3 regions of the Thaumasiovibrio subtropicus genome follow, and region 1 is predicted to be linked to each of the others. Evidence: predicted binding sites of a transcription regulator. Region 1 holds the regulator's gene; each other region holds the start of a gene.
What was found. Region 1 encodes CRP, which controls carbon source genes, mostly activating them, when cyclic AMP is high. Its sites were predicted from a motif close to TGTGANNNNNNTCACA; they were not measured.
Positions count from the first base shown of each region.

Region 2: TSUB_RS13500 (NupC/NupG family nucleoside CNT transporter) is a predicted target of CRP. The motif match lies at 2,889-2,904, and genes of this name have one in related genera.
Region 3: TSUB_RS03035 (CTP synthase) is a predicted target of CRP. The motif match lies at 1,524-1,539, and genes of this name have one in related genera.

Region 1 is NZ_AP023054.1:234,778-240,872, reverse strand. It holds gene TSUB_RS01160 (hydrolase) at 1-273, shown strand, start outside; gene TSUB_RS01155 (YheU family protein) at 380-610, shown strand; gene TSUB_RS01150 (phosphoribulokinase) at 668-1,537, shown strand; gene TSUB_RS01145 (OsmC family protein) at 1,617-2,021, opposite strand; gene crp (cAMP-activated global transcriptional regulator CRP) at 2,269-2,901, shown strand; gene TSUB_RS01135 (DUF1338 domain-containing protein) at 2,990-3,784, opposite strand; gene astD (succinylglutamate-semialdehyde dehydrogenase) at 3,789-5,252, opposite strand; gene astA (arginine N-succinyltransferase) at 5,277-6,095, opposite strand, start outside.
Region 2 is NZ_AP023054.1:3,031,103-3,037,197, forward strand. It holds gene deoC (deoxyribose-phosphate aldolase) at 1-759, opposite strand, end outside; gene TSUB_RS13495 (XapX domain-containing protein) at 1,106-1,276, opposite strand; gene TSUB_RS13500 (NupC/NupG family nucleoside CNT transporter) at 1,495-2,742, opposite strand; gene TSUB_RS13505 (TatD family hydrolase) at 2,970-3,749, opposite strand; gene TSUB_RS13510 (BMP family lipoprotein) at 4,086-5,084, shown strand; gene TSUB_RS13515 (ABC transporter ATP-binding protein) at 5,190-6,095, shown strand, end outside.
Region 3 is NZ_AP023054.1:632,273-638,367, forward strand. It holds gene relA (GTP diphosphokinase) at 1-551, shown strand, start outside; gene mazG (nucleoside triphosphate pyrophosphohydrolase) at 658-1,461, shown strand; gene TSUB_RS03035 (CTP synthase) at 1,622-3,262, shown strand; gene eno (phosphopyruvate hydratase) at 3,340-4,641, shown strand; gene ftsB (cell division protein FtsB) at 5,208-5,486, shown strand; gene ispD (2-C-methyl-D-erythritol 4-phosphate cytidylyltransferase) at 5,508-6,095, shown strand, end outside.

The DNA of each region.
Region 1 (6,095 bases):
GATGCCCAAGACTACTATGCAAAATGCAGCGCCTTACCGCGCTTATCTGACATCACCATACCTTGTCGATTCATCCATGCGATTGACGACCCCTTCATGGACAAGAGTGTCATCCCTGCGCGCGAGACACTACCCGACAATATTCACTATGATTTGCTCGATAGAGGCGGCCATGTAGGTTTTGTTGGAGGCACGCTCCGAGCGCCACACTTCTGGCTAGAGCAAACCGTGCCTTCGTGGTTTCAAGCGGCACTCTGCGAAAAACTCAGGTGAGTTTGACGACTTGTGGGCTAAGCCGCTTATGAAACCTGCATCTTGAGGTGGTTTGAGTATATAAGGTAAGCTATCAACAACTATTTATGCAGTATATTCGAGCGTCATGATTATTCCCTGGCAACAATTAGACTCCGAAACCTTCGACAATTTAGTCGAAAGCGTTGTGTTACGAGAAGGCACTGACTATGGCGAAAGCGAGCTTTCTCTTGAGGAAAAAGTCAATAACCTCAAGCAATTATTGCAAAGCGATGAGGCGGTCATCGTTTTTTCACAACTCCATGAAACAGTAGATATCAAACTTAGGCGTGATCTCAGTTCCGCCTCTATCACTTGATCTCTGATGCATAGACTGTTAATAACTTGCATCTAATGCGTTAACCTCAGGTAGCTTATGTCTGCAAAACATCCCATTATCGCGGTAACAGGTTCGTCGGGTGCTGGCACCACCACCACCTCTGAAGCCTTCCGCAAAATGTTCAATATGATGCGCATCAATGCCGCATGGCTCGAAGGCGATAGCTTCCACCGTTTCACGCGTCCTGAGATGGACGTAGAGATCCGCAAAGCCCGAGAGCAAGGCCGACATATCAGCTACTTTGGACCGGCAGCTAATGACTTCGAAGCGCTGGAGCAATTTTTTAAGCAGTATGGTGAAGATGGAACGGGGAAATTCCGTCGCTATCTGCACACTTTTGATGAAGCCGTCCCGTACAACCTCATGCCGGGCACTTTTACGCCTTGGCAAACGTTACCTGAAAACACCGATGTGCTGTTTTACGAAGGCTTACATGGTGGGGTCATGGATGGTGATGTTAACGTCTCTCAGCATGTTGACCTGCTCATTGGTATGGTGCCCATTGTTAACCTAGAGTGGATCCAAAAGTTTGTTCGTGATACGCGTGACCGCGGCCACTCACGCGAAGCGGTGACCGATTCCATTGTCCGTTCAATGGACGATTACCTCAGTTATATCACGCCGCAATTTTCGCGCACCCATATCAATTTCCAGCGCGTTCCCACTGTTGATACCTCGAACCCACTGAATGCGAAAGGTATCCCTTCACTCGATGAAAGCTTTGTCGTGATCCGATTCCGTGGGATAAAGAACGTTGATTTCCCATTCTTACTTTCGATGATTCAAGGCTCTTTTATGTCGCGTCACAACACCATTGTGGTCCCGGGCGGTAAAATGAGCTTTGCAATGGAGCTGATCATGCGCCCATTGATTCAAAACCTAATAGAGACCGGTAAGATTGGTTAGGTTTTAGAAACCTGGAGAGCCGAAAAAAGTAAGGGACGCAACAGCGTCCCTTTTTAGTGGCAAACCCTACCGCTGCGCGCTAGGCTTCAATGACCTCAATGGAGTGTGTCATCTCAACACCTTTCCCCAACATCAGGCAAACAGAACAGTATTTCTCAAGTGAGTCAGCCACGACACGCTCGACAATCTTGCTGTCCAGTTGATGACCAGTGACGGTGAAATGGACATTCACTGCCGTAAAATAACGTGGCGCTTCATCACGACGCTGTGAGGTTAACGCCGCCTCACAGCTAACCACTTGCTGAGCCGCGCTTTTCAATCCATCGACGACATCAACAGAACTACAGCCGCCAGCAGCCATTAACACTAGCTCCATTGGGCTTGGGGCTTTCTCTCCACCATTGCCGTCCATCACTACACTGTGACCCGAATCGGACTGACCTAAGAAGGTCATTCCTTCCACCCATTTGACTCGTGACTGCATAAGTCTCTCCAAGTATCTCGTCAGTGTGTGATCATGTGCACACTTATGAGTAAAAAATGCCCGTTTCTCATCGATCTACATCAAGAAAAGGACGCCAAAACACGGTAAACTCAGGAATAAATTTGGTAAGTACGCTTGCAGCGTCGCAGCGGACTACATATCCTAGACAACGCACCAATACCATTGAGTTAATGCTCGATTATAAGGATATCGTTGTTGGGCAACAAATGCAGAGGAAGTTATTTTTATGGTTCCAGGTAAACCTCAAACTGATCCAACTTTAGAGTGGTTCCTGTCTCACTGTCACATTCACAAGTACCCATCAAAAAGTACTTTGATCCATGCAGGTGAGAAGGGTGAAACCCTTTACTACATCGTAAAAGGCTCAGTTGCAGTATTGATCAAGGATGAAGAAGGCAAGGAGATGATCCTGTCTTACCTTAACCAAGGTGACTTTATCGGTGAGCTTGGCCTATTTGAAGAAGGTCAAGAGCGTACGGCGTGGGTTCGTGCCAAGACCCCATGTGAAGTTGCTGAAATTTCTTACAAGAAATTCCGCCAGCTTATTCAAGTGAACCCAGACATCCTAATGCGCCTTTCTGCGCAAATGGCGAACCGTCTGCAAGTCACTAGCCAGAAAGTCGGTGACCTAGCGTTCCTCGATGTCACAGGCCGCATCGCACAAACACTGCTAAACCTAGCGCGCCAACCGGATGCGATGACGCACCCTGATGGCATGCAGATCAAGATTACCCGTCAAGAGATCGGTCAAATCGTTGGCTGTTCACGAGAGACGGTTGGTCGTATCTTGAAGATGCTAGAAGAGCAGAACCTGATTTCTGCACACGGTAAAACTATCGTGGTATACGGTACGCGTTAATCTGCTCTCAGCAGTCGCCTTCTCAACGGCAAACGTGAATCAAAAAAGCTCGCCTAGGCGAGCTTTTTGTTTGCTTCTCTTTTCCCTTTCATCCGTTTCGGTGGGTGCTCTCAAAAATCTTATCTGCCGATGCAGCAACGAAACCGGGGTATAATCGCCCATCCGCTTGTGGGTAACGTTTAGCAAACTCATAAAACCCGCCCGGAACAGTGGCCTCACCGTCACTGAATGTCACTGGCACGGCATCAGCCATGGTCGATGATTGTGCCAAGAGTACCTCTGGTCCTCCCTTGACTTCGCCGCCAGCATCATTCAACACGAAGTCATGTTGCTTCAAATAGGTATTCACTGTTTCTACTTCGTCAAACGTCGATAGTGCATTTATACTGACCGTAAAGTGATTTGCGCCATAACCGTGGGCCGCCACCCATGCCGCATATTCACTCTCTTCCGCCAAGGCTTGATACGTTGACAGAGATAACTGCCATGGTCGCCCTAACGAGAGAAAAGCACCATGCGGGTCCAACGGTGTCTCCATTTGCGCGACCAATGCACGCACATCGGATTGCAATCGGCTTGAACACTGTCCAACTAACAGCTCACTGATGAATACTTTCGGTGCTTCAGGATCCGGATGCTCAAAATGCTCAGCATAGAGGCGTTTTTTCTCAAAATGGTATTCCCCACCTCGCACGTACCCTGCAGCGATAAACGGCGCAGCCAACGCATCCAACCCCACATCAGGCAAATTAAATGTGCGTAACGCAATATGGTCATTAACCAACGGCTCTCCTTCACTCAGCAACGCATGAACACGCAATGCTGAGGGACAAAGTCGACGCGTATAATCTTGCCATAGGTGTTCAAACAGTCTTTTATACATAGCATCACCAGTTTTCGAGTCCGGGGGAACGTTGCGTTGGCATCAATGGGGTCTCTCCCTCCATTGACGCCATGGGATAAGCGCAATAATCCGCAGCATAATACGCACTTGGCCGTAAGTTTCCTGATGCACCCGGCCCGCCAAAAGGCGCATCCCCACTCGCGCCAGTGAGTTGCCGGTTTCGATTTACTATCCCAGCACGGATATGTTGCACGAAGAAGTCCCACTCCGAATCATCGGTAGAGATAAGGCCCGCAGACAGGCCAAAACGGGTGTTATTGGCCAGCTCTACCGCTTCGCTGAGAGCGGTATAGCGAACAACCTGCAACAAGGGGCCAAAGTACTCTTCGTCCGGTAATGTCTCAATCGCGCTCACATCCAAGATTGATGGCGTAACCACTGCGCCCACACCTCGCTCAGCAGATAACAGAGGAGCAGCACCCAACTCTAAAAGTCGTTGCTGCGCCGCCATAATACCGTCAGCGGCGACCGATGATATTTGCGGTCCCATAAAAGGTGCGGGCTCATCGAAAGGCCCACCAATTTGAATCGCTTTGGTGGCTTGAACTAGACGCGAAACAATCGCATCACCTATCTCTCCGTTGGGTAGGTATAACCGTCTAGCGCATGTGCATCGCTGACCCGCGCTGATAAACGCTGACTGGATGATGGTGTAAACAACCGCATCCACTTCCCCACAATGCGAAGAGACAACCAGCGGATTGTTTCCTCCCATCTCCAATGCCAACATTTTTCCTGGCTGACCCGCAAACTGTTGATGCAACAGATGCCCCGTATGCGCGCTTCCCGTGAACAACAGTCCATCTATGCCTGTATGACTCGCTAGCGCTTGGCCTGTCGACTTATCACCTTGCACCAAGTTCACTACCCCGGCAGGAAGTCCAGCTTGTTGCCATAGTTTGATCGCAAGCTCTCCCATTTTAGGCGTCAGCTCCGACGGCTTAAAGACAATAGTATTGCCAGCCAGTAGTGCTGGCACGATATGGCCATTGGGAAGGTGGCCGGGGAAATTGTAAGGGCCAAACACGGCTAACACACCAAGAGGACGGTGACGTAAAACGGCGGCGGTATCACCAAGGGATTTAGCTCGCTCCCCGGTTCGCTCTTCAAACGCGCGCTTTGAAATCGCAATTTTGCCCTTCATCGCGGCGGCTTCAGTACGGCTTTCCCACAACGGTTTGCCCGTCTCTTCCGCTATTGTTCGGGCGATTTCTTCGCTGTGCGTTTCAACCAGCTCCGCAAAGCGGTTCACTAAGGCATAACGTTCATCAACAGACGTCTGACGCCACTGCAAAAATGCGGCACGCGCTGCAGCAACCGCGAGAGACACTTGCTCCGGAGATGCGCTATCACCCTGCCAGACCCGCGCTTCACTATAGGGGTTGATAGACTGCATTGCTGCGCCCTCTCCCTTCACCCATTCCCCCGCAATCCAATGAGTACTCATGGCGACTCCTTATCTATCTGGGATTCACTCGTGCATTGCCAACAGGCGTACCGTCTCTCCGGCCTCTACCAATAGCGCATCGGCAATCTCAGCGCCCATGACAACCACCCCTCGCTTTTCGTCATAATGCAGATCAGCGGCTGTGGCACGAAAGTCAGCAAACTGGCTATTGCAGACGAGGAAGGGCTCACCCGCGTTAACGTCACCCACTTCGACCTGCGCTTGAAAAGAGTGACGGACAGACTCTATGTGGCGACGTTCGCATTCAACCGTTGGCCCGCCATCAAAGATGTCGACATAACCGCGGCAAGAGAAGCCTTCCTGTTCCAATAACCTCAAGGCTGGTCGCGTGTTGTCATGGACATGACCGATCACCGCCTGTGCTTCTTTACTCAGCAAGCTGACGTAAATTGGGTGCTTTGGCATCAAATCGGCAATAAAGCCTTTCTTACCGATCCCTGTCAGGTGATCGGCCAAGGTGAAGTCGATAGAAAAGAAGTGCTCTTTGAGCCACGCCCAGAATGGCGAGTTTCCTTGAGGATCAGACACACCACGCATTTCGGCGAACACGGTTTCAGAAAAACGCTCTGGATGTTCAGCCAACATAAGAAAGCGACACTTTGACATCAGTTTGCCATTGAGACCCTTCCTCCACCGTTCGCGCAGAAAGAGCGTGCAAATTTCGGTGCAGCCTGTGTAGTGATTTCCCAGTGCAAGCACTTCAACGACATTATGTACGCCAAGCTTAGGCGATGAATGGACGACTTTGGAAAGATGATAGCTGTAGAAAGGGACATCGAGCCCGATCGCGGCTTCAATCGCAGTAGTGCCGACAACGTCTCC
Region 2 (6,095 bases), 830 kb from region 1:
TGCTGCTTTCTCACCTTCACCAAGCGTGTGAAGTAAGTTTGCAAGCAAGCTTGATGCACCGAAACGGTAATGGTTAGCATCAACCCAGCTGTCACCCAAGATCTGATCGGCCATCGCAAGGTATTGCGCAGCATCTTCAGCGGTACGCACACCCCCAGCTGGTTTAAAACCAACACGATCAGCGACACCCATCTCTTTGATGACTGTCAGCATGATCTCAGCGTATTCGGGTGTGGCATTAACAGGCACTTTACCTGTTGAGGTTTTGATGAAATCCGCGCCTGCGTGAATTGAAATTTCTGAGGCTTTACGGATAAGCGCTTCTTCTTTCAGCTCGCCAGTCTCGATGATCACTTTCAGCGTAATATCACCACAAGCGGCTTTACACTGTTTCACCAACTCAAAGCCAACGTCTTCGTTGCCTGCCATCAATGCGCGGTATGGGAATACCACATCGACTTCATCAGCACCGTAAGCAACGGCAGCTTTTGTTTCGGCAACGGCGATCTCAATGTCGTCATTACCATGCGGGAAGTTGGTCACCGTCGCAATTTTTACTTCTGGTGTACCTTGTTCACGCAGCGTCTTCTTCGCAATAGGAATAAAACGTGGATAGATACAAATGGCGGCAGTTGCGCCTGCTGGGCTATTCGCTGCATGACACAGGTCGATCACTTTCTGATCGGTATCATCATCATTCAACGTTGTTAGGTCCATCAGTTTTAAGGCACGTAATGCTGCTGCTTTCAATTCGCTCATGACTATCTCCAGTCCTAATACTTTCTACCAAGTTAATCTGTTTTCCGCTGCCAGTAACGTCTTGTTACTGCAGAGCTGAGCGGACTTGGTTCCTTGAAGACTTAAACCTTTCTCAGGCTCAATCGACATCCATGTACACCGCGCGAACCTCACATCATCTGCTGGCTCGCTCACTAAACCGTTGTAACGAAGCTTGTCGCCCAACCACCTAGTGATAGATTGCTAAACAGGTGAAAACCCAGTGTAGCAACCCATGTATCAAGCCTCTACGGCCGATACGTTTCTTAACGCGTTATCACTGTTTCCCAGCAGCACCAATCACTGCACGAGATCACAATCTGCTTGGTTAAGAAAAAAAACGCTCAATGATCCATTGATATAGCTGGCCGCCAGCATAGACACCAACGATTCCCATCACCCCAGACAGAACAGGTGGCGCAGGAATAGGCAGCTTAATCGCTGAAAACAGAACGCCAACCACCATACCGGCGATTAACGCCATCACAACTTCTTGCATCTCATAATCTCTATGTTGCAAATCCCTCTCCTAGTGTAGTCGCACAACGCACGATGAAAAGGAGGAGGAGCGTCGGATTTTAAGTGTTTTCTGCTATTGGTGCCGTGGAGATAAAAAGCAAACGTTTTGCATCCCTCACTCTAGGCCAGCCATTTTTAGGCTTCAGAAACAACAAACGCCACAGCAAGCTGTGGCGTTTGGTTCTGACAGTGTGCGGATTACGCGAGTGTCAGGAAGAAGCCTGCAATGGTTGCAGCCATCAAGTTAGATAGGGTACCAGCAATGATTGCTTTCACACCTAGACGCGCGATGTCGCCGCGACGTTTCGGTGCCAGACTACCCAAACCACCCAACAGGATAGCGATAGACGATAGGTTCGCGAAACCACATAGTGCAAACGAGATGATCGCTTTCGTCTTCTCAGAAAGTACTACTGGTGCAGCATCACCTAAGTAAGGTGCGAAGCCTGCGTATGCAACGAATTCGTTTGCAACAGTCTTAAGACCAATGAACTCACCTGCGATAGTCGCTTCAGCCCAAGGTACACCGATTAGCCATGCTAGTGGTGCAAAGATTAGACCTAGGATACCTTCTAGAGTTAGGTTCTCTTGACCGAATAGGCCACCCGCCCAACCTAGGAAACCATTCACTAGCGCGATCAGACCGATGAACGCGATTAGCATCGCACCCACGTTTAGCGCAAGCTGAAGACCAGAAGCCGCACCGCCCGCTGCTGCGTCGATAACGTTTGCTGGTTTGTCATCGCCTTCTGCGCCGATGTCAGCAAGTTGCTCAACTGGCTCATTCGTTTCTGGCTTGATGATTTTAGCGAATAGAAGACCACCTGGTGCCGCCATGAAAGAAGCCGCAACAAGATATTCAATTGGCACGCCCATTGACGCGTAACCCGCCATTACACCACCAGCGATAGAAGCTAGACCACCACACATTACCGCGAATAGCTCAGACTGAGTCATCTTAGGAACGAAAGGTTTAACAACCAATGGGGCTTCTGTTTGACCAACAAAGATGTTCGCAGCGGCAGACATAGATTCGGCACGAGAAGTACCCAGCGCTTTCTGCAGACCGCCACCAAGAATCTTGATAACCCACTGCATTACACCCAGGTAGTAAAGTACTGAGATCAGAGCTGAGAAGAAGATCAGCGTAGGAAGAACCTTAAACGCAAAAATGAAGCCCAGACCGTCCACAGAGAAGTTAACAAGGTTACCGAAAAGGAAACCAGTACCTTCTTGGCCGTAGTCAATTACGTTAGATACAGCGTCAGAAACGCCTTTAAGTACTTTCTGGCCCGCAGGGACAAAAAGGATAAAACCACCCAAGATAAACTGGATAGCAAATGCACCACCAACGGTGCGAAGGTTAATCGCTTTACGGTTATCAGACAGTAGTACGGCAATGCCTATTAATACCACCATCCCAACCAGGCTCATAATTAGGCTCATAGTAAAGGGGTTCCTAAAATTTATATTTGGCGTCTCGACAGTTTTGGCTCTAAAAGAGTCCAGCGCATTATACGGATGCGCGGCGCGATAAAATAATGTCAAAATCACACTTTTAAAAGCAACCAAAAGGAAATGAGATCTAAAACCGTGATATAGGTCACATTATAGACAGCATTTCACGCAAACGTTTTTCGCAAACGTTTACGTCGTGATAACGATTCATCCATTCACAGCCCAAATAGCGCTTCGCTGTTGCGTACCGTTGCGCTCGCTAAGTCCTTGATCGACTCTTTTCGTACTTCGTCCAATGCCCGCAAGACGAGTGGCAACCTGTCTGGCTTATTAGGCTCACCTTGAAACCCAGCGAGAGGCATATCCGGCGAATCGGTTTCCAATACCAAGGCTTCTAACGGTAATCGACTGATCGCATCACGGGTTTTTTTAGCGCGTTCATAAGTAATAGTCCCTCCCACCCCAATCACAAAACCCAATTTGAAAAAATCCATCGCTTGTTGATAGCTTCCCGAAAAGCCGTGGACAACCCCTCCTTTATTAGGTCGATACTTTTTTAGTACTTTGAGCATCTCACCATGGGCACGTCGACAATGCAGAATGACAGGGAGTTGATGTGCTTTTGCCAACATCAGGTGGGCTTCCAATATATTGAGCTGCAATTGGGTATCCGTCGTTTTCTGAAAAAAATCGAGCCCGCACTCACCAACCGCGACACAATCCGCTGAGGCGTTGGATAATCGCGTAGCCAGATGCTCAACGTCACCTTGCTGATGTCTTGCAAGAAAATAGGGGTGCATACCAAGCGCATAGTAGACGCCGGGATGGTTATCGCTCAATGTTTCGACCTGCTGCCAGTTCCATGCCCCGACACTGGGCACAATAAAACGAGTGACGCCAGCCGCATGGGCAGAAGCAAACAACGCGTTGTGATCAGCTTGAAAAACGTCAAAGTCGAGGTGGCAGTGGGTATCGATAAGAGGCTCAAAATTCATGAAGTTAGGTCTCTAGATTGCCATTTTAGGTATCACACTCATTAATAGTATATGAGCAACTATTTGTGTGACTACTCACTTTTCTCCATTCGCCATCACACTCAGGCGATTACTAAGCTCATAACCCACATATGGAGTTGTGATATGTATCACCTCCTTATTCGTGAGTTACCAATTGTGACATTTTTTGCTGTGGTTCAAGGAGGGTTTTCGAGGTTTACCGTTCCGACTCTGAAGGCTTTTTTATTATCGTATAGCGGTCGTACTGTTTATGTATAAAGCAGCGCGACCGCCGACCATTGATTTCGGTTAGGACGATCAATAAGGACCCAAACAGTGAAAAACAAAATCATCAAACTTTCAGCACTCGCGCTGGCTATCTCCAGCTTTGGTGCTTTCGCCGCTCCTAAGCCTGCAGTCATCTATGACACCGCAGGTAAATTCGATAAATCATTCAACGAAGCTGTATACCAAAACGGTGTCGTGGCGCTTAAAGAAGAGCGCGGCGTCGAAGTCCGTGAGTTCGAGCCACAAAACGAAGCGCAACGTGAGCAAGGTCTGCGCCGCCTAGCAAGCCGCGGCTTTAGCCCCATTGTTGCGGTTGGCTTCAACATGAGCTCAGCAGTGGAGAAAGTCGCCACTGAGTTCCCTGAGACCAAGTTCACCATCATCGATTCTGTTATCGAAAAACCGAACGTGCAATCTATCGTGTTCAAAGAGCATGAAGGTTCATTCCTGGTTGGCGCATTGGCAGCTAAAGCCTCTGAGTCAGGCAAAGTAGGCTTTGTGGGTGGTATGGATATTCCCTTGATCCGTAAGTTCCAATGTGGCTACGAGCAAGGTGCAAAGTACGCAAATCCTGAAGCAGTTGTACTGCAGAACATGACTGGCTCAACACCAGCGGCATTTGCTGACCCAGCCAAAGGGTCTGAGCTCGCCATGTCGCAGTTCTCTCAAGGTGTGGATGTCATCTATGCAGCGGCAGGTGGCACAGGTATGGGTGTTTACCAAGCAGCAAAAGACGCAGGTAACCTTGCTATCGGTGTTGACTCGAACCAAAACCACTTGCAACCGGGCACCATGTTGACCTCAATGGTGAAACGTGTCGGTTTGGCGGCGAAGAAAACGTGGGTCGACAGCATGGAAGGCAACTGGGAAGGGGGTATTCAAGTCCTTGGCCTTGCGGAAGATGGTGTTGAGTGGGCACTCGATGAGCACAACCAAGCGTTGGTGAGCGATGACATGAAAGCGTATGTCGAAGGCCTAAAGGCTGACATCATCGCTGGCAAGATCGTTGTTCATGACTACATGTCGAATAACGAGTGTACCTACTAAGCGACTCTTTTCGCTAGCAAATAATAACAACGGTATTTTCGCCGTGCCTAATACCCAAACCACACTACACTGTGGTTTGGGTATCGTTGTATTCAGAGGCGACACGTGACGCAGACCTTTTCCATTGAGCTAAAACAGATCGACAAACGTTTTGGCGCAGTCCACGCCAACAAAGCGATCGATCTACAAATTCCCTCCGGCACCATCCACGGCATTGTGGGTGAAAATGGTGCAGGAAAATCGACATTAATGAGCATCATCTACGGCTTCTACCATGCTGACAGTGGTGAAATGCATGTCAATCATCAACCCTATCGCCCTGCGAACTCTCAAGCGGCTATCGCGGCAGGGATTGGTATGGTGCACCAGCATTTCATGTTGGTAGACACCTTTACCGTACTTGAGAACATTATTCTTGGCGCAGAAAGCGGCTGGAAGCTGAAAGAGAGCGAACAAGCCGCCCGCGAGAAGCTCCTAAAAATCGAGCAAGATTATGGCCTTGAAGTGCCACTCGATGCCATTGTTGGCGAGCTGCCTGTTGGCCTCCAACAACGGGTAGAGATTCTAAAAGCGCTTTACCGAGACGCCAAAATACTGATTCTTGATGAGCCGACTGGGGTTCTCACACCACAAGAAGCTGACCACCTTTTTAATATTCTTGATAAGCTGCGTGCTCAAGGCACGACGGTTATCATCATTACCCACAAACTACGTGAAGTGCTCGCCATTACCGATAATGTGTCGGTGATGCGTCAAGGCGCCATGGTTGCCCATGTTAAAACCGCAGAGACCAATAAAGAACATCTTGCTGAACTCATGGTCGGACGCAAAGTGCGCCTAAAAGCTGACAAAGATAGCGCCACCCCCGATAAAGCGCTCATCAAGGTAAATAACGTCAGTTTTCTCGACGAAAATCAGGTACCGCGCGTTGATAACGTCAGCCTAGAAGTGCGCCAAGGTGAAATCGTTGGCATTGCCGGGGTGTCAGGGAATGGCCAATCTGAGTTACTG
Region 3 (6,095 bases), 400 kb from region 1:
ATATCAATGCCTTGGTTAATAAGCCGACGGCAGAGGAAGAAGATCAGCAACTGCTCGAAAAACTCACTGAAAGTGGCACTACGACCTCGACCCAAAAGCCGAGTCGAGATGCCATTGTGGTGGAGGGTGTCGATAACTTAATGACACATCTCGCACGTTGTTGTCAGCCGATACCCGGTGATGATATTTGTGGTTTTGTCACCCAAGGGCGCGGTATCTCTGTGCACCGAAGCGATTGTGAACAACTCGAAGAGCTACGCATCCACGCCCCTGAGCGCATTATTGACGTGGTCTGGGGTAACTTCAGCGGCCGATATAAGATCACCGTACGTGTGCTAGCGAATGAACGCAGTGGTCTGTTAAAAGATCTGACAACCACACTCGCCAACGAAAAGATCACGGTCAGTGGTATGAAGAGCCGCTTCGATAACAAGAAGCAGTTGGCCGTGATGGACTTTGAGATTGAGCTCGAAGACTTAGACACCCTTGGTCGTGTGTTGAAGCGTATTGAGTCATTGCGCGATGTTGCTCAAGCGCGCAGGTTACATTAAAGGGGCAATTGAGTTCGTTACTGCGTAGTAAAATAGTAGGATAGCAACGGGAGGTAGCTCGACATTAGAGCCGCTTCCCGTTTTATTATGAGTAAAGGTAAGCACCATGTCTGTAAAACCGATTGATGAACTACTGGCAATCATGGTCAAACTGCGCGACCCAAATGGCGGATGTCCTTGGGATTTAAAGCAGCGTTTTGACACCATTGTGCCGCACACCATTGAAGAGGTGTATGAAGTGGCTGACGCGATAGAGCGACAGGATTGGCAAGAGCTTCGTGAAGAGCTGGGGGATTTGCTGTTCCAGATTATTTTTTACAGTCAACTGGCGAAAGAAGATGATCTGTTTAGCTTTGAAGATGTGGTCACCGATCTAAATGACAAACTAGTACGTCGTCATCCGCATGTGTTTGCAGACAGAGAACTCGCTGATGAGTCAGCACTCAATGCAAGTTGGGAGCAAGAAAAAGCGGCTGAGCGAGAAGAGAAAGGGCAGCAGAGCGTGTTGGATAACATTCCCAATGCGTTTCCGGCATTGATCCGCGCCGACAAAATTCAAAAGCGCGTAGCAAGGCATGGCTTTGACTGGGATAGCTTCGGGCCTGTGGTCGATAAGGTGCATGAAGAGATCGATGAAGTGATGGCGGAAGTCATGCAAGTGTCACCTGATGCAGACAGAATAGAAGATGAAGTGGGTGACTTACTGTTTGCTGCAGCAAATTTAGCTCGTCATGCAGGAGTGAAACCTGAAATGGCACTTGCTCGTGCAAATAAGAAGTTTGAACGTCGCTTTCGCCAAGTGGAAAAAAATGTGCTAGAACAAGGTAAGCGCTTGGATGAGTGTGACCTAGAAACCCTAGAGGCGCACTGGCAAGCGGTGAAAAAGCGTGAAAAAAACAACGCATCATAATGTAACAACGCACTCGATTGCGTGACGGCTATTGATTTGAGACAAGAAAAATCGCCGATGAGTGTGATACTTTTCACGTTGTGGCAATAAAGTGGCTCTGGTATAGTAGCGTCCCGTCCAGATACATTTTAATTCCTCTAAACCAACTTCCAGGTTAAGCATGACAACAAACTACATTTTTGTTACTGGCGGGGTAGTATCCTCTCTAGGTAAAGGTATTGCTGCTGCATCTCTAGCTGCTATTCTTGAAGCGCGTGGCTTAAACGTCACAATGATGAAGCTCGATCCATACATCAACGTTGACCCAGGCACAATGAGCCCAACTCAACACGGTGAAGTATTTGTTACGGAAGACGGTGCAGAGACCGACCTAGACTTGGGTCACTATGAGCGCTTCATTCGTACTAAGATGACGAAGCGCAACAACTTCACTGCGGGTCGTATCTACGCCGACGTATTGCGTAAAGAGCGTCGTGGCGACTACCTTGGTGCAACAATCCAGGTTATCCCTCACATCACCAACGAAATCAAAGACCGGGTTAAAGCGGGCGCAGAAGGTCACGATGTGGCTATCGTTGAAGTGGGTGGTACGGTTGGTGATATCGAATCACTCCCGTTCATGGAAGCAATCCGTCAGTTAGCGGTTGAACTTGGCCGTGAACGTGCAATGTTCATGCACCTCACGCTTGTCCCTTACCTCGCCGCTGCCGGTGAAGTAAAAACCAAACCTACTCAGCACTCTGTAAAAGAGTTGCTTTCAATTGGTATTCAGCCAGATGTGTTAGTGTGTCGTAGTGATCGTGTTATCCCTGCGAATGAGCGTGCGAAGATTGCACTGTTCTGTAACGTATCTGAGAAAGCTGTTATCTCAATGAAAGATGTAGATTCTATCTACAAAATCCCACAGCTAATCAAATCTCAAGGTCTTGATGATCTCGTGTGTAATCGCTTTGGCATTACAGCGCCAGAGGCAGATTTAAGTGAGTGGGAACAAGTTATCTACGAAGAAGCTAACCCTACTGGTGAAATCACCATTGGTATGGTTGGTAAGTATATTGAACTACCTGATGCTTACAAATCAGTGAATGAAGCACTGAAACACGCGGGTTTGAAGAACCGTGTCACAGTAAACATCAAGTATGTTGACTCTCAAGATGTTGAGAGCAAAGGTGATGAAGCGCTGCAAGGCTTAGATGCGATTCTAGTACCAGGCGGCTTTGGCGGTCGTGGTGTTGAAGGTAAGATTCTGACGGCAAAATATGCACGTGAGAATAAGATCCCTTACCTAGGTATCTGTCTTGGTATGCAAGTGGCATTGATCGAGTTCGCACGTAATGTGGCGGGCATGACAGATGCGCACTCTACTGAGTTCAACAAAGACTCTCAGCACCCAGTTGTTGGCCTGATCACTGAGTGGGTTGACGGCGAAGGTAAAGTTGAAGAGCGTACTGAGCAGTCAGATCTAGGCGGTACCATGCGCCTTGGTTCTCAGCTTTGTCACCTAGAAGAAGGCTCAAAAGCGCGTGAAATGTACGGTAATCCAACGATTCATGAGCGCCATCGCCATCGTTTTGAAGTGAATAACACCCTGTTGCCAGAACTGAAGAAAGCGGGTCTTCGCATTTCAGGTCTGTCGGCAGATAAGAGGCTGGTTGAGATCATCGAAGTACCAAACCACCCTTGGTTTGTTGCTGCGCAGTTCCACCCAGAGTTCACCTCAACACCTCGTGACGGCCACCCGCTGTTCGAAGGTTTTGTGGCTGCTGCAGCTGTTAATCAGCGTGGCGAGTTAGAGAAGTAATCAAATGGAAAGACCGCAGCCATGAGGGCTGCGGTTTTGGTTCGCTTTTTAAATTGTTAAAGCAAGAGGAAAGACTAATGTCTAAGATCGTTAAAGTTCTGGGTCGTGAAATCATCGACTCACGTGGTAACCCAACTGTTGAAGCGGAAGTTCACCTAGAAGGTGGTTTCGTAGGTATGGCAGCTGCGCCATCTGGTGCATCTACTGGTTCTCGTGAGGCTCTAGAACTACGTGACGGCGACAAAGCACGCTTCCTAGGTAAAGGCGTTCTTAAAGCGGTTGAAGCTGTAAACGGCGAAATTGCTACCGCTCTAACGGGTAAAGACGCGAAAGATCAAGCTGCAATCGACGCAGTAATGATCGATCTAGACGGTACTGACAACAAATCTAAGTTCGGTGCTAACGCAATCCTAGCAGTTTCTCTAGCAAACGCGAAAGCCGCGGCTGCAGCGAAAGGCATGCCTCTATACGAGCACATCGCTGAGCTAAACGGTACTGCTGGTCAGTTCTCTATGCCTCTACCAATGATGAACATCATCAACGGTGGTGAGCACGCAGACAACAACGTTGACATTCAAGAGTTCATGATCCAACCAGTTGGCGCTAAGACTCTTAAAGAAGGTCTACGTATCGGTGCAGAAGTATTCCACAACCTAGCTAAAGTACTTAAGTCTAAAGGCTACAGCACTGCAGTTGGTGACGAAGGTGGTTTCGCGCCTAACCTTAAGTCTAACGCTGAAGCGCTAGAAGTAATCGCAGAAGCTGTTGCAGCTGCTGGTTACGAGCTAGGTAAAGACGTTACTCTAGCGATGGACTGTGCTGCATCTGAGTTCTTCGACAAAGAAGCTGGCATCTACAACATGAAAGGCGAAGGTAAGACTTTCTCTTCTGAAGAGTTCAACCACTACCTAGCTGAGCTAGCTGGCAAGTTCCCAATCGTTTCTATCGAAGACGGTCTAGACGAGTCTGATTGGGATGGCTTCAAGCACCAAACTGAACTACTAGGTGACAAGCTTCAACTAGTAGGTGACGACCTATTCGTTACTAACACTAAGATCCTAGCTGAAGGTATCGAGAAAGGCGTAGCTAACTCTATCCTTATCAAGTTCAACCAAATCGGTTCTCTAACTGAGACTCTAGCTGCAATCAAGATGGCTAAAGACGCAGGTTACACTGCAGTTATCTCTCACCGTTCTGGTGAAACTGAAGATGCAACTATCGCTGATCTAGCGGTAGGTACAGCTGCAGGTCAAATCAAGACGGGTTCTATGAGCCGTTCTGACCGTGTTGCTAAGTACAACCAGCTAATCCGTATCGAGGAAGCGCTAGGTGAGAAAGCACCTTACAACGGTCTTAAAGAAGTAAAAGGCCAAGCTTAATTCTTAAGCTGACCTGATATATGTAAAAACCTCGCTTCGGCGGGGTTTTTTTATGCTTGTCAGTTTGGTTTACGGCAAGAGCGATGAGCCGTTCTGACCGTGTTGTTGCCATGCCTTGTTAGGGCAACCAGCTAATCCGTATCGAGGAAGCGCTAGGTGAGAAAGCACCTTACAACGGTCTTAAAGAAGTAAAAGGCCAAGCTTAATTTTTAAGCTGACCTGATTCATTGTAAAAACCTCGCTTAGGTGGGGTTTTTTTATGCTTGTCAATTTGGTTTACGGCAAGAGCGATGAGCCGTCCTGACCGTGTTGCTGCCATGCCTTGTTAGGGCAACCAGCTAATCCGTATCGAGGAAGCGCTAGGTGAGAAAGCACCTTACAACGGTCTTAAAGAAGTAAAAGGCCAAGCTTAATTCTTAAGCTGACCTGATATATGTAAAAAACCTCGTTTCGGCGAGGTTTTTTTATGCCAGTAAGAAAAGAGCGCTTTTCCTGTTGGGATAGCTGGTCTATTGGCTGCGTTTATGGGATTATTCAGCCAAATCACATCGGTGCTGAAGGCTAACATGCGATTACTAACCCTCTCGCTACTTATTGTTCTTGCTGGTTTACAGTGGACGCTCTGGTACGGCAAAAATGGTCTGTTTGACTATTTTGAGATCCGTGATTACGTCATTGCGCAGCAAGAGACAAATCATGAGCTGTCACTGCGTAATGAGCAAATGTATGCAGAAATTGCCGACCTGAATCGCGGTGTTGATGCAATTGAAGAGCGTGCCCGAAATGAGTTGGGCATGATCAAAAAGGGTGAAACCTTTTTCCGTATTATCGACACTGATCAATAACCAAAGTCACTGGATTGAGTTTTGACGTTGAAATCCCCGCAAATAGTTGCTGTGGTTCCCGCTGCTGGAGTGGGAAAACGCATGGCAGCTGACCGTCCTAAGCAATACCTAGAGCTAAATGATAAGACAATTATCGAACACACCATTTCTTTGCTGCTATCTCACTCGGCTATTTCAAAAGTCGTCGTGGCGACGAGCGCGGATGACCCCTACTTTCCTTTACTAACGATTGCGTCAGATAAACGAGTGATGCGCGTTGATGGTGGCGCTGAGCGTGTTGACTCTGTAGTCGCCGGATTAGAAGGTATCACGGATGAGTGGGTGATGGTGCATGATGCGGCGAGACCTTGTGTCACGTTATCGGACATTGATGCCTTGATAGAGGTTGCGATTCAATCAGATGCTGGAGCCATTCTCGCGATGCCAGTGCGCGATACAATGAAGCGAGTGGGTGAGTCTAGCGGTATAACGCACACAGTTTGTCGTGAGGCATTATGGCATGCGCTTACGCCCCAGATGTTTAGAACAGAACAATTAAAAACAGCATTGGCTGAAGCGATAGCAGGCGGTGCAACAATCACTGATGAAGCATCAGCTTTGGAGTTTTGT